2 regions of the Aliiglaciecola aliphaticivorans genome follow, and region 2 is predicted to be linked to the other one. Evidence: riboswitches for the same ligand, from Rfam matches in the RefSeq annotation. Region 2 holds a riboswitch; the other holds the start of a gene.
What was found. A riboswitch is a leader RNA that binds a small molecule or an ion and turns the genes downstream of it on or off. The one in region 2 is predicted to bind thiamine pyrophosphate.
Positions count from the first base shown of each region.

Region 1: it holds a riboswitch for thiamine pyrophosphate, as region 2 does, so the genes downstream of both, ACYVIL_RS22295 (TonB-dependent receptor) here and thiC (phosphomethylpyrimidine synthase ThiC) in region 2, are expected to answer to the same signal.

Region 1 covers NZ_BAAGTF010000097.1:114,893-122,592, forward strand. Annotated here, with positions in the region: gene ACYVIL_RS22280 (tRNA(Met) cytidine acetyltransferase TmcA domain-containing protein) at 1-2,205, opposite strand, end outside; gene ACYVIL_RS22285 (acyl-CoA thioesterase) at 2,276-2,692, shown strand; gene ACYVIL_RS22290 (iron-containing alcohol dehydrogenase) at 2,785-3,933, opposite strand; TPP riboswitch at 4,248-4,346, shown strand; gene ACYVIL_RS22295 (TonB-dependent receptor) at 4,407-6,470, shown strand; gene ACYVIL_RS22300 (YkoF family thiamine/hydroxymethylpyrimidine-binding protein) at 6,489-6,746, shown strand; gene pnuC (nicotinamide riboside transporter PnuC) at 6,746-7,369, shown strand; gene ACYVIL_RS22310 (phosphotransferase) at 7,434-7,700, shown strand, end outside.
Region 2 covers NZ_BAAGTF010000039.1:15,298-22,997, reverse strand. Annotated here, with positions in the region: gene ACYVIL_RS17105 (thiazole synthase) at 1-534, opposite strand, end outside; gene thiS (sulfur carrier protein ThiS) at 537-752, opposite strand; gene ACYVIL_RS17095 (HesA/MoeB/ThiF family protein) at 749-1,615, opposite strand; gene thiE (thiamine phosphate synthase) at 1,597-3,399, opposite strand; gene thiC (phosphomethylpyrimidine synthase ThiC) at 3,403-5,367, opposite strand; TPP riboswitch at 5,535-5,657, opposite strand; gene ACYVIL_RS17080 (enoyl-CoA hydratase/isomerase family protein) at 5,936-6,766, opposite strand; gene ACYVIL_RS17075 (3-hydroxyacyl-CoA dehydrogenase family protein) at 6,798-7,700, opposite strand, start outside.

The DNA.
Region 1 (7,700 bases), on a different contig from region 2:
TTGATCACGCAGGTGACTCTCAATCTGTTTCTTACCTGCCAGTTTGTATAACCTGCATATTTGTGGATAAGATTCTTTTGCAATGATCACATCATTAATAAAGGCAATAGCTTGTTTCAAGTGTTTATCTACGCGTTGTGAATTTATTTTATTCGTTTTAAGCCAGTTATATATTGCAAATTCAACACTATATAGTGGGCGCTTACCCGCAATAAATTGTGCGATCAAACTAAACCAATAGTCTTTTATTTCCTGGCTATCTAAAGGTGCATGTACCGAAGCTTCCCTTGAATTAGGCGTTAATTCATTTTGTAGCTGTCTAATTAGAACTGGTGCTAGGGCGTTTAAACGATAATCTTGTTGATAGTCTAATTGCTGGCGACACACCTGGATTAAGAATTCTAAACTTTTTGCGGCTTTTCCATTTAAGGGGCTGAGCATTATTGCACTAAACTCTCCGCTGGACGCATCCTGTTTAATACCGAGTTTTACTAACTTAAATTCATTCTTAAACCAAAAATTTGCGAGTGCTTTGGTTAGCCCAAAAGAGCTTCCTATGAAGTCGATCTGATTCTTTATAGCATCTTGCTTTATAAGCTTTAAGATCTCAGAGCCTACCTGCATTTGTCTATATTGCTGTTTAACCGCAATCCTAACAACGCGTATATAGCTGTCTAACATGAATTGAGGCTTATGGTGGTCGAAGGCCAATCGTTGTGGAATTAAATGGCCTGGTACCCTCCTATTGCCCTGAGCAATGTCGTTAGCAAGGGGCTTGAGTTTATCTCCCCCTTCCCAAGCGGTGAGTGCCACCGCAATTGGCATTCCCTGCGGATTACTCATTACCTGTATTTGCTGATTAGCGTCTAACATTCTGACTAAATCGTCAGGTGTTGTTTGGTAGTGGGCATCGACTAAAAGCTCAAAAACGGCTTGCAGGAGGTTGGGTTGGGCAATTAATTGTTGGCCATTATAGGTTTGATACGTGAAGTTTTTTGCTAAACCATTAACGTTGTCTATCCCTAGCAAAGGTTGTCTAATGACAGCTTGACTAGGTTGGGCCAGTTTCAAGCTAGGTTTGGTAATGATTTTCTCAGAGGTGGTTTTAAGGGCCATAACCTGATGCCAAAAAGCTTCAAGTGGGTCATTTTCAAACCAGCGAATTGGACGGTGCAAAACAAATTCGCGGAAATGGGAAAAGTGTGTTTTTAAAAAAGGTTTAAAGCGTAATTCAAAACCTCTTCCACTACCTTCATAACCATGTATCGTTGTGCTAAGTACCACTTTTGGATAGTGAGTAACTAGTTTTTCCAGCACTTCCGTAGGCAAGGTTGCGGCTTCATCTATAAATAACCAATCCCCTTTAGGCAGCGTTTTCATTATTTTATCAAAAGCTAGATACTGTATTCGATTCATAGGGTCATTGTCTGAGTCCAAGGGCTTATGATGACCCCCCATGGTCTTTGCCGCTTGTTTAAATATCTGCTGGGTCATAGAGCGATGAGTAGAGGTAACTATAAATTTTGCTGTTGTCGATCTAATTAATTGACCTGCTGCAATACCTAAAGCCGAAGATTTTCCTCGACCGCGATCTGCAAGTACTACAATCTGATTGTTCTTTTCAGCATGGACATGTTGAATGTATTTCACCAATTCTAATTGGTCTGGGGTCTTACATACTTCATCTTCAAAGGGAGCTGAATCAAGGTTTACTCTTTGTACTTGAGACAGTTTTATTTGGTTTTGTTGCCAAATTGAAACCTCTGGGAAGGTTTTAATATGTTCAACTAACCAATCAATAAATATTGAACGATGGCTGCTTGTAATGCAGCCTAATCCATCAACTGAACTTTGGGTTTTAGCCTGAGTTGACCAAGATTCTAAATCTGGGCAGAGTATGATCATTAGCCCACTTCGACTAACACAACCACTCATGGCTAGTAGCGCGTTTCCTCTTAGCTCACTGAAACCGTCGTATATGACCCATTCAAATTCTTGTCCAAGAACACTTCTATATTGTTTGGTTTGAATATTATTAAACCCTTCTAGGTGACCAATACAAATATTGGTTGAGGGCTTGTTTGCGGTGAATATTTCAGCGATTGAATCCTTCACCCACTCACGGCTGCCGGATATGACTAGCAACTGTCGATGACAGTAATGCCGTTTTCGTTCTGCAAGCCAAGATTTTACTTCTGTTGTCATATGCTCTTTTGGTTTAATTCTTGATATAATTTCTTTCCCCTAGTGTATTGAATAAAATTGAGGAATACGAATGCGCTTTCTAACGCGAAGATTAGTTATGCCTGGAGATCTAAATTATGCGGACTCTTTGTTTGGTGGGCGTGCTTTAGAGTGGATTGATGAAGAGGCGGCTATCTACGCAATTTGTCAACTGGAAACCACCTTGTTGGTCACCAAACATATTGGTGAAATTACATTTGAATCACCGGCATTAAAAGGTGATGTTGTAGAGTTTGGACTAGAGACCAAGAAAGTTGGACGCACATCCATTACTATTTCTTGCATGGTTCGCAACAAAGCCACCAAAAAAACCATTTGTATGGCAGATGATATTGTTTTTGTGAGCTTAGATCCTGAAACTAGAGAGCCTGTACCCCATGGTAAAACCATTGAAGAATTAGAACTACAAACTAAACAAGAGTTGCGTTCATTAAATTTGAACGATTGATCCCGATTAATTTGCAATGAATTGAAGGGAAAATGGGTCAAACTGCCGCTAACGTCAAGAAACAGACTCAAGGTTAGCGGCATATTTTTATGTTATAAGCTTGCACTTACAATATTTTTAACATCTTCTGGGCTAATGTTTTGTCTTTCTCCTATCTTTGTCGCACCTGTTTTTTCAAGTCTTGAAGCAACTTCGTCAGCCACATTAGCGTCGATATTATACTCAGATAGAGTGGTTTTGATGCCCATGTCACGGAAAAACTGCTCGGTTTTTTCAATGACTAAGTTAATGGCTCCTTCTTCATCATAGCGACTTAGCCCCCAAACCCGTTCGGCGTACTGAAGCAACTTTTCACGTTTATGTTCCCGCTGATAATGCATTACACGAGGCAAAATAATTGCTAGAGTGACCGCATGATCCAAGTTATGAAGAGCAGTCAATTCGTGCCCAATGGTGTGAGTAGACCAATCTTGCGGCACACCTACGCCAATTAAACCGCTTAACGCCTGTGTTGCATTCCACATTAAATTTGCTCGTAAATCATAGTCTTTTGAGCTTAGTACGCGGGGGCCAATATCTATTAAATTACTTAAAATCGACTCCGCAAAACGGTCCTGTACGCTGGCATTAACCGGATAGGTAAGGTATTGCTCGATAACATGCACAAAGGCATCAACCACACCGTTAGCGAGTTGTCGTTCAGGTAACGAATAGGTAACCTGTGGGTCAAGTACTGCAAATTTAGGCCTTACATGTTCAGACATGAACGGCAACTTGAGGTTGTATTCACGGCGGGTTACCACTGCAGCAGTATTGGTTTCGGTTCCTGTGGCAGGAAGGGTTAGAACGCAGGCCAAATTGATAGCCTGGTTGACTTTTTTGCCTTTGGCTAAGATGTCCCAAGGATCCCCTTCAAAATGTGTCGCTGCTGCAACAAATTTAGCGCCATCGATGACAGAACCACCGCCGACGGCGAGAATAAATTCAACATTTTCAGTTTTCACCTTTGACACAGCTTTCATCAACGTTTCAAACTCAGGGTTGGGCTCTATGCCTGAAAATTCACACCAATCATGCCCCTCAAGCTGTTCAATAAGCTGTTGATAAACACCGTTATGTTTGATGCTTCCACCACCGTAAATCAACATGATTTTAGCATTAGGCAATAAAGAAGATAACTTACTAATACTGTCTTTTCCAAAAACAACTTTAGTAGAATTGTGATAGATAAAGTTTTGCATTTTCAAATCCAAAATAATGTTAAGAAGCTGAAAAGTGTCGATTAGCTATATTGAACCACTAAGTGAGAAATTCAAGTTGAATGTTTAAATTAAGGTTTAATCATAGCTACATTTAATACCTAGCTTAAAGCTTACTTTTACAAATTAGGAGTATTTAATTAGTTAATCTCGGCTTCTATTTATCAAGTTGGAGCAGGGCTATAAGCTTATCAATGATGAGGCACTAAACAGGGCATTATCAAAAACAGTAATATAATCATGGAGATTCGGTTGCGCCCTTGCTATCATTTCAGTGGGCAAGTTATTCAATAACTTGTTACACCAAGGGGTGCTCTTTGCTGAGATCCAAATTGTTGGAAACCCTTATACCTGATCCGGATAATACCGGCGTAGGAATGGTCTTCAAGAACTTTTCAATGCTTTCCATTTACTGCCGAAATACCGGATCTTTTCATTAGTTAGAAGAGATCCAAATGAAATTGAAATTTCCATTACTTTACTCCACTGTTTTAAGCGTGATACCGACATTTGTTTTGTCTGCTGAAAATTTAGAGGTCATTACCGTTACGTCTGATTTTAGAGAAAACGATATTCAAAATGTAACTGCCAGCGTGAGTGTTATTTCTGACGATATCATTGAGAAACGAAACGCATTTCACTTAGAAGATATTTTAGGGATGGGGGCCAATATAAATTTTAGTAGCGGGGCTTCCAGAGGACGCTTTATTCAAATTCGAGGCATTGGTGAACGAAGCCAGTATTCTGAACCCAATAACCCATCTGTGGGATTGCTAGTAGACGATTTCGACTTTTCTGGATTTGCTGGTTTAGGTACCTTATTTGATGTTGAGCAAGTTGAAATTTTACGTGGTCCACAGGCTACCGAGTTTGGGGCTGCAGGCATGGCGGGAACCATTAAGATCAAGACGGCTGAAGCCGATGATCAGCAACAAACCAAATTTCTTGCCACTGTAGCGCAACAGGGAACGTGGAATATTGGTGCGGCGTACGGAAACCAAATTAGCGATAAATTATTTTATCGAGTCGCAATCAATCAGTTTAAAAGTGATGGCTTTATTTACAATCAATTTTTAGATAGAGATGACACAGACAATCTAGATGAACTAACGGCACGATTAAAGTTAAAGTTTATAGCAACAGACAACACAACAATCGATTTCAATTATCAGTATTTTGATATTGATAATGGTTACGATGCATTCTCCCTTGATAATGATGGGGTTACACGCTCAGATGAGCCTGGCGTTGATACCCAAGAAACCCATGCGTTTGGGATTAAAGCGAATATTGAGTTAGCTCAAACGACTGTTATTGGTTCGTTAAATCACACCACGTCAGATTCTGTGTATGGTTATGATGAAGACTGGACCTATGTTGGATTTCATCCCTGGGAATACAGTTCTACCGATTACTATTATCGCGAAAGAGACTTAACCAGCATCGACTTAAGAATAGTCTCCAACGATAACGGATTGATTTTCGACGACACCACACAGTGGTTAGTTGGCTTCTTTGCACGGGATATAGATGAAAATACCCGCAGAAATTATACCTATGCTGAACAAGACTTCAGTAGTCAATACGAACCAATCAATATTGGTATTTACGGACAAACGGATACTCAAATAAACCAAAATCTAAGGGTGAGTTTAGGCCTCAGAGCTGACCGTTTTAAGATGGATTATGTTAACAATGAAGGCTATGTTGAACAGCAAACTGACACTATGTTGGGGGGCAAAGTTGTTGTTAAATATTCCATAAACCAAGCATCAGTGTATTCAAGTATTTCCAGAGGCTATAAAGCGGGTGGCTTTAATCCTGACCAAAGAGTCACCGAGGAAAGTCGTTTATTTTCCCCTGAATATAACTGGAACTATGAAATCGGTATAAAAGGGCAAGCATTTGAAGATCAACTTTTTGTCCGCGTAGCGCTTTTTTATATGGATAGAGAAGATACCCAAGTTAGCGATTACGATGTGCAAATTAGTGAAGAGGGAGTTCCTAGTTTTATTGATATCATTGGTAACGCTGATGTGGGAACCAATAAAGGGCTTGAAATAGAGCTTGATTGGCAACTATCAGATGCCATTAACCTTAGTGCAAATTATGGATACTTAGATGCTTATTTCGGTGGTTATACGCAAGCTGATGGCACTTATATTGATGAACAATGGCAAGCGCAAGCACCTAAACATTCCTTCAATATAGCTGCTTTAGGGTATCTATCACAAAATATAAGTGTACGTTTAGAGGCTGATGGTAAAGACAACTATCGCTTTTCAGATGGACACGATGTGGAATCTCCTTTTACGCTCTTAGTAAATGCCCAATTGCGTTTAGATTGGCAAGACTGGACGTTTTCCCTATGGGGCAAAAATATTCTTGATCGTGAACACTATGTTCGCGGATTTGGTGGTTTTAGTAATGATCCCAGAGACGAATATGCAACGCCTGAACCCTATCTACAACTTGGCGATGGTCGTCAATTTGGATTGACCGCAAGTTTACGTTATTAATTAAACTGGAGTGCTATTATGAAATCAGTCGTTGAAATTTCGCTATATCCACTTAATCAAAAATATTTGGCACCCATACAAGACTTTATTGATCGCTTGAATGGTTATTCTCAATTAACAACATCAACCAGTGATACTAGCACTATAGTACGTGGGGACATGACTGAATTAATGGGTATTCTGAACACTGAAATGCAGAAAACCTATGCAGAAGTAGGCCAAGCCATCTTCGTTTGCAAATTCTTGAATGGCGATGCAATGGGTGAATCGAGTTAATGGAAGATCTTTACGCTGTTCTGCTCGAACAGATTAAACACCAATCAGTGTTAGAGGTAGCTGCCGTGAGTTTTTCACTGCTCTACCCTTGGTTGGCTGCGCGACAAAACATTTTATGCTGGCCAGCGGCATTGATTAGCACAAGTCTTTATATTTATATTTTTTGGGAGGTAAGTTTACCTTTTAATAGCGTCCTTAATTTGTACTACTTGATAATGGCAATATATGGCTGGTTGAAGTGGCAAAAAAAGGCTGAAGAAAAGACCCTTGAAGTCACGGTGGTTCCGTTATTTATTCATCTTTGGATGGTATCTTTGTTGGTGGTTCTTGGGCTAGCTTTACCGCACCTAGTAACGCTTTCATGGCAAGGGGGAGACTTATATTTAGATGCATTTGTAACGGTCTTTAGCGTGTACGCTACCTATTTAATGGCGAATAAAATTCTTGAAAACTGGCTTTTCTGGATTGTAATTAACTCTTTTGCGGCATATTTATATTTCATCAATGGCTTGCTACTCACTGGGATCATGTTTATTTGGTATTTTGGGTTAGCTCTTTATGGTTATTTTAAGTGGAGAAAAGACTACCTTAGGGAATCACTAGGAAAAGAAGTTTACCTATGAAATCTAACTTGAGTCGCTAGCATCGCAGGCGTATGCTGAGATTCTAAGATTAGAGGAAAATAAGATGAAAAAGGCCCGAATCATTGATGAGTTGTTAGCCAGTCAACTGTTTGGACAACATTTGTCTTTGGAGCCTATAAAGGGTGGGGTGGTCAACTTAAGTTATCGCCTCGCCACTCAATCAGGGGTTTATTTCCTCAAAACGTTTGAGTTAAACCATATTACCCCTACGGATAGACAAGCCTTGTTTTTCCAGCAACAACAGCTGAGTGAGCTTGGCATTACCTCCATGCCTATTTATCTTTCCAAAGCCCACGACTTTCAAGTTGAG
Region 2 (7,700 bases):
CACTGGCACCTGGGCTTGCTCAATAATCATCTGTAAAAATGTTTTGGTCAGTAAACCTTGATTACTACCAATGGGGCTGGCTAAGGGCATAACCGCCGCACAACCAATCTCTTCTAAGCGCCGACATAACACGGGATCAGCATGTACATATGGCATCACTACAAAACCTTTTTTAACTAAGATTTCTGCAGCCTTTAGGGTTTCTATTGGATCGGGCATTAAGTACTTAGGATCTGGGTGAATTTCCAATTTTATCCAGTGGGTGTGTAACATTTCTCGAGCTAGTTGAGCGGCAAAAATTGCTTCTTCTGCATTACGCGCCCCAGATGTGTTGGGCAGTAACTTCACACCCATTTGGGTTAAAGGTTCTATCAGATTGTCGGTTCCACGTTTTAAATCCAGGCGTTTCATCGCTAGGGTGACCAACTCAGTTCCTGAAGCTTGCAAGGCTTCTAACATTACCTGACTACTGGAAAATTTCCCGGTGCCACTAAATAAACGAGATGAAAAACGGTGTTGTGCAATGGTTAGCATTATTAACCTCCGGCTACAGCACTAAATATTTCAATCTGATCATTTTCATTACATACACTTATTGCCCACTGACTTTTGGGTACCAGGTGTTGATTGTGTACTGCTGCAATGTTGTCTAGTTGCAAGTTGAGGGATTGGATACTAAGCGCTAAAACTTGTTGTAAATTACTATTTTTATTGACGTGTACGGGAAGATCATTGACATATAGGGTGATCATAAGTTTACCTTCTTTGGACTGATTTGATGGGCTGAGGAAAGCTGATTTTCTGATTGGGATGGCCAATGTCCACAACTTTTACACTTTGGATCTCGGTGACGAACAAACTGTCGCCAACTGAGTTGTAAGCCATCAAAAATGTGTAAGTATTTAAGCTCAGTGTCTAGTCTTAAGATGTGTTTTATCGTTGTTAGTGCTTGCATACTGGCCATGGTCGCAACGGTAGGACCAAGCACGCCCAGATTGGCACACCCTTGGGGATTTGCATTGCTACCAAAAAGACAATGGTAGCAACCACTTTGAGGTGCAACTTGACCATCAATTACCAACAATTGGCCGGAAAAAGCGGCAACTGATGCGCTGATCAATGGAATAAAGTGAGTTGCACACCAAGCATTTATTAACTGCCGTGTGGGCATGTTGTCTGTACAGTCGAGCAAGATTAACTGACCGTTTTGATGGGCTTGTTGCAGTTCCGCATTGGTGTGCAATAGTTCCTCAGCAAAAGAATAAGTAAACTTTTCGCAAAAATAGCGTACTTGAGTATCGCTATTCATTGCTATCACTTTTTCAGCTGCGCAAATCGCTTTGGGTTTGCCTATGGAAGTTACATCAAACAGAATTTGTCTGGGCAGGTTCGACAATTCAACCAAATCGTCATCAAGCAAATAAATATGTCCGATTCCTGCCGCAGTTAATTGTTGGGTAACATGACAACCCAAGCCACCCACACCAACGACAATAACATGCTGATTGAGCAATTTTTGTTGACCATATTCACTAACTTGAGACAATAATATTTGCCGATAATATTGCATAAACTGATTGTCGTTTAATGTCTCTGTCATACCTTTGTCTGCCATTTTTGTTGCAGTTCCTGCCAAATTTTTGCGGGATCAATTGCAGTTTCGATTGCGCGCACAACTGCCACGTCTCCCACTTGTGTTTGTTTAACTGCACCAAGGTTGCTGTAATCAATGCCGCCAATGGCAACTAGGGGCAAGCGATCAGCCAGTAGCGCGCAATACCTTTGTAATTTTTCCAGCCCTTGGGGTTGCGAGGGCATTGATTTGGTTGGGGTGGAAAAAATATGGCCGATGGCCAAATAACTGGGAGACAATTGTTGCGCCAACAGCAATTCAAAATATCCATGGGACGATATTCCCAGTGCTAAACCAGCTTCTGCAATTTGAGATAAATCCGCCTGCAACAGATCTTCTTGGCCTAAATGAACACCAAATGCATCATGTTTCATGGCTAATTGCCAATGATCGTTGATAAATACCTGTGCTTGATATTGTTTGCCTAGTGCGACCGCTGCTTGTATCGCCTGTTCAATTTGATGATCAGACTGATAAGTGCTGTCTGCGGCTTTCAAGCGCAATTGCACGGTACGAGCCCCAGCTTTTAGCACTTGTTCGAGTATGCTGACCGATTTGGTCACCGGATAGACTTGCAAAGGCTGTTTGACCCTTGCAAAACTAAGGTCATCTGCTTGGTTTACCCGAGGGTAATTGGGCAGAATGATGATGGGAAAATGCCTAAGGTCTTCTGGCCAGGCATTGCGGGCTAGGACCCCAGGGCCTTCTCCTACTGGATACCCATTGGTTAAACCTTGATGAACATAGGCTTTAGCCACCACAATCGCATCCAGTAATGGATATCCCAGAGCCATTGCCGTGGCTACGGCGCTAGATAGGGTACAACCTGTTCCATGATTGTGCTGGGTGACTACACGGGGACTGCTAAATCCAATTCGCTGATGTTGATGCTGAGGTGAGGTAAATGCTATGTTTTTGGCCACTAACCAATCGGTTGCGAAGCTGTTTTGAGTCGATTGGTTGAGAGTCCTTTGGTTTTGCTCAGGACTGAATGGGGAGTCTCCACCTGTGAGTAGAATGTTGCAGTTTAGAAGATTGCCAAGCTTTTCAAGATCAGTGAGTGGATCTTGATGAGTGGGGGTTGGTATATGGCATAACTCCAGTAGTGTTGCTAATTCATAATTGTTAGGGGTTAGCAAGCTTACGGATTTTGCCAATTCCAGATATGCCGAATGCGCCTTTTGTTCATTGTTGGTAGTTAACGACTGGCCGCTGGTGGATACCATCACCGGATCCCAAATCACTGGAATCTGTAGATTATTGGCCTGCTCATAAGGTTTTAGGCTATTAGCAAGCCATTCACTGATGCATAGCATTTGCTCGGCATTGGCTAACATGCCGATTTTGATGGCTGCGGGGGGCATATCATCTAATAGACAGTCTAATTGCTTTATGAGCATTGCAGTGGGAGTCGCAGTAATCCCTTGTACTTGCTGTGAGTTTTGCGCAGTGATGGCGCTCACTACCGTACATGCATGTCCTCCTAGGTCGTGAATGGTTAAATTATCCGCCTGTATGCCCGCTCCACCGCCACTGTCAGAGCCAGCAATAGACCAGACTATGGGGCGAGTTTTGGCCTGCGCTACATTCGCGCCATTGTTCTTCGTTAAATAGACACCCATGATTTCCTTCATGGCCGAGCTTACATAGACACCCATGGTTTCCTTCATGGGCGAGCTTACATAGACACCCATGGTTTCCTTCATGGGTGAGCTTACATAGACACCCATGGTTTCCTTTATGGGTGAGCTTACATAGACACCCATGATTTATTCAGATTCGGTAACTGCTCGGTCGTCAATGGGGGTATAGAGTTGGGCTCCTTGAGCTTTAAATTCTTCTGATTTTTGTGCCATTGCTGAGTCGATTTCTTGTTGATTCAGTCCTGCTTTACTCAATTTCAGTCGAGACGCGTCTTGTTCGATCTGTATTTTTTGCTTCGCGGCATACTCGCGTACGTCTTGGGTGATTTTCATGGAGCAGAATTTGGGGCCGCACATGGAGCAAAAATGTGCCACTTTAGCTGACTCTTGAGGCAGACTTTCATCGTGATATCGTCTGGCGGTGTCGGGATCTAAGCCAAGGTTGTATTGGTCTTCCCAGCGGAATTCGAAACGGGCTTTAGACAATGCATTATCGCGAATTTGTGCACCCAAGTGGCCTTTGGCTACGTCAGCCGCATGGGCTGCTATTTTATAGGCTATCAAGCCTTGCTTAACATCTTCTTTATTGGGTAAGCCTAAATGCTCTTTTGGGGTGACATAACACAACATTGCGACGCCATACCAACCTATCATCGCTGCGCCTATGCCTGAGGTGAAATGGTCGTAGCCTGGCGCTATATCCGTTGTTTGAGGGCCAAGAGTGTAAAAGGGCGCTTCGGCACAAATTTGCAATTGTTTGTCCATATTTTCTTTGATCAATTGCATAGGAATATGGCCAGGGCCTTCAACGATAGTTTGCACATCATATTGCCAAGCTATTTTGACTAGCTCTCCCAAGGTTTCTAATTCGGCAAACTGGGCTTCGTCATTCGCGTCGGCGATACAGCCCGGGCGCATACCATCCCCTAAAGACAGGGATACGTCGTAAGCGGCGCACAGTTCGCAAATCTCCTGGAAATGTTCATACAAAAAGCTTTCCTTATGATGGAATAAACACCATTTAGCCATAATTGAACCGCCGCGAGACACTATGCCCGTGAGCCGTTTTGCGGTCATGGGCACGTAACGAAGCAGTACGCCGGCATGAATAGTAAAGTAGTCTACTCCTTGTTCGGCTTGCTCGATGAGAGTGTCACGGAATATCTCCCACGTAAGGTCTTCTGCAACGCCATTTACTTTTTCCAGGGCTTGGTAAATGGGAACTGTGCCAATTGGGACAGGGGAGTTGCGGATAATCCATTCGCGGGTTTCGTGAATATAGCGTCCAGTGGACAAATCCATCACAGTGTCGGCACCCCAGCGTGTTGACCACACTAGTTTTTCAACTTCTTCTTCGATAGAGGAAGTGACCGCAGAGTTACCAATATTAGCGTTTACTTTGACTAAGAAATTACGCCCGATGATCATGGGTTCGGATTCGGGGTGATTAATATTGGCTGGGATAATGGCACGACCTCTGGCTACTTCGTCACGCACAAATTCGGCGGTAATAGGTTTTCCGACCATTGCTCCAAAAGCATTGCCTTGGGCTTTTTGGCATAACACAGGATCGCTGACATCTTCTCTAGCCATATTTTCACGGATCGCGATATATTCCATTTCTGGAGTAATGATCCCCGCTTTTGCATAGTGCATTTGGGTGACCGCTTTACCAGGTTTGGCTTTTAGTGGGTTCACCGAGCGGTTAAATCGCAAATGCTCTAAATCATCATCGCCGCTGCGTGCTTGGCTAAACTCAGAGCTAACTTGCTCTAGCTGTTCGACGTCTCCTCGGTGCATAATCCAATTGTGGCGAAGCTTACTTAAACCTTGGTGTATATTAATTTTTGCCGCAGGGTCAGAATACGGCCCTGTGCAGTCGTATACTAAAATATCTGGATTTTGTTCGGTGATAGGCGCGTCTTTACTGCCACCTAAAATAGTCTCTGTCTGGGATATTGCACGCATACCAACACGAATATCGTGTAGATCACCTGGCACATACACTTTGTTCGAGTTGGGATAAGAAAAGGGTGTAAAGTTATCAATAAATTGTTTCGCATTAGCGCGAGTTTGACGACGATTTGACATTAGCAATCTCTCATATTGTTAAAAAATGAAGTTGCTTGTCTGGAGAGGTTTGGTGTTGAAAAGCGCCAATTATCGAAAAGGGCAGGTTGCTTCTAACAATTCAGAAGATTACCCCAATTGGCAAAATAAGCTGTAAAACTAATCAGCAATAAAAGCACGTTAGTGGTTACAGCATTACGCTTGTTTCCTTCGCGGGTATTAGCCCGATCAGGTTCAACGGATCCCGAATTAACGGTCTCAGCCCACACTACTTAGTAACCTAAATGGTGCTAGCACTCCGACAAGAGGCACTAATATAAACACACTAATGAGATTTAACAAGGGAATTATTGAGTAATAAATTTATCTTAGATTGAATAATGGTTGGCTTAGATTAAAGCTAATAAAGCGATAAAATCGAAGCCCTTTCTATTCATTTTAAAGGACTATAGAGCTATCTGGTGTTGACGGTTTCTAGTTGAAAATGAGGAATGAGCATACAAAAAGCCCTCGTTTTACGGAGAGCTTATTTGCATTTTTAGTTTACATCATCCCTTTAGAGTCGAAGGATGGAGAAGAGAACGAAGCTTTATTCTTCATCGTATTTTATATACTCAAAATCATGCTCAGATTTTGACATGTTGAATGAATACATTTCAGATAAAACATGAATTCTGAAATCACGTTCAACCACGGCTTTCCAGGGGCGAACACAAATGTAATGAGTAAGACGGCGGCACGAACGACTTTTGGTCATGATATTTCGGGCTATTTCCCAAGCGCGGTCTACAATGTTTTCACGTTCAACCACTTCGTTAACTGCACCCAATTCTAAACAAGTTTGTGCATCCATGGCTTCACATGTCAGCATCATATAGTTGCCACGTTTTACCCCTAAAATCTCTTGTAAACAAAGACCCATACCATCACCAGGTACATGGCCACTGTCCATGCCGTAATGGTCATCCTGTAATACGAAATCAGGTGTACACAGTGTAATGTCGCTCATCATACACATTTCCCAGTGGATCCCTTTACCGTTAATCACTGCGATGGTAGGGATTTCCAAATCATTGATAAAGTTCTCAACAATTTTAAGGGTATCGTATATTTGCACATCAAAACGTTTGTCATCATCTGGTGATTGCTCAACTTCTTTGAATGATTCAACATCCCACTCGTTAATCCACTTATCGTCAGTCGACGTTAAAATTAATACTTCGTTTTCTTTGTCGTGACCGATGACTGTCCACAGTTCTGCAAGGGCATGGTGGAACTGATAGCTCCATTTTACCGGGCCGTTTTTGGTGTGCATTTTCACTTCGAGAATGCCATTTTCCCGCTTGAACTTGAAAAAGTCCTTAAACTTTTCGCTATATTCTTCTAATTTAGGTACTTGATAATATTGATTAATAGCCATTATGTTGTCCTCGTTAGGTTGCGATTTTCGCTCAATTAGTTAGTGTTTGTTTCGCTTTCGCGACTAAATGTTCACGTACGCGATTGCGCACTTCGTCTGCGGCTTCAGGCGTCCATTGGCGAAAACCGCCACCCGTCTTCATGCCTAATTGTCCAGTTTCAACTCGCTCAACCAATGTGGATTGTGGCGTTGCACTGGTATCTAGTGATGGATAAATGGTTGTTAGAATGCGCAGGGTGAGATCCAGTCCCACTAAGTCAGATTGCTCAAGGGGCCCCAGCACAGCTAAGCGCTGACCAAACCCATGTTTAACCACATCGTCAATGGTCTGCGCATCACAGACGCCTGCTTCTAACATGGCAATCGCTTCACGTTTCATCGCGTGTTGCAGACGATTGCCGATAAAACCTGGAATATCCCGCTTAACATGGACTGACTTCATGCCCACACTATCAAGTAGCGCAATGGTCTGTTCTATGGTGCTTAGGCTAGTTTCATCTCCTTGCACCACTTCAACCAATCTCACTAAGTGTGGTGGGTTCCAGAAGTGGGCCCCTACAATGCGTTGTGGATGGGAAATGCCTTTGGCAATCTCCGAAATGGGGATAGCTGAAGTATTACTCGCTAATATGCATTCCGGGCCGCTAAAGCGTGCTAGTTGGGTAAAGATATCTCTTTTTACATCGAGTATTTCTGGTCCTGCTTCGATGACCAACTTAGCGCCTTCCACCGCGGGTTGTATTTCTGTGTACAGGCTTAAAAGATCACCCTTGTCATAAGGTTGTTCAAGCAGTGTGAAAATATCACTAATTTGCTGCTCAGCTTGCTCGAGCACTTGCAAATTGGGATCAACTAAATTGACTGGATAGCCCGCGGCTAAAAAGCGCTGAGCGATACCGTGTCCCATTAAGCCAGCACCAATTACGGTAACCTT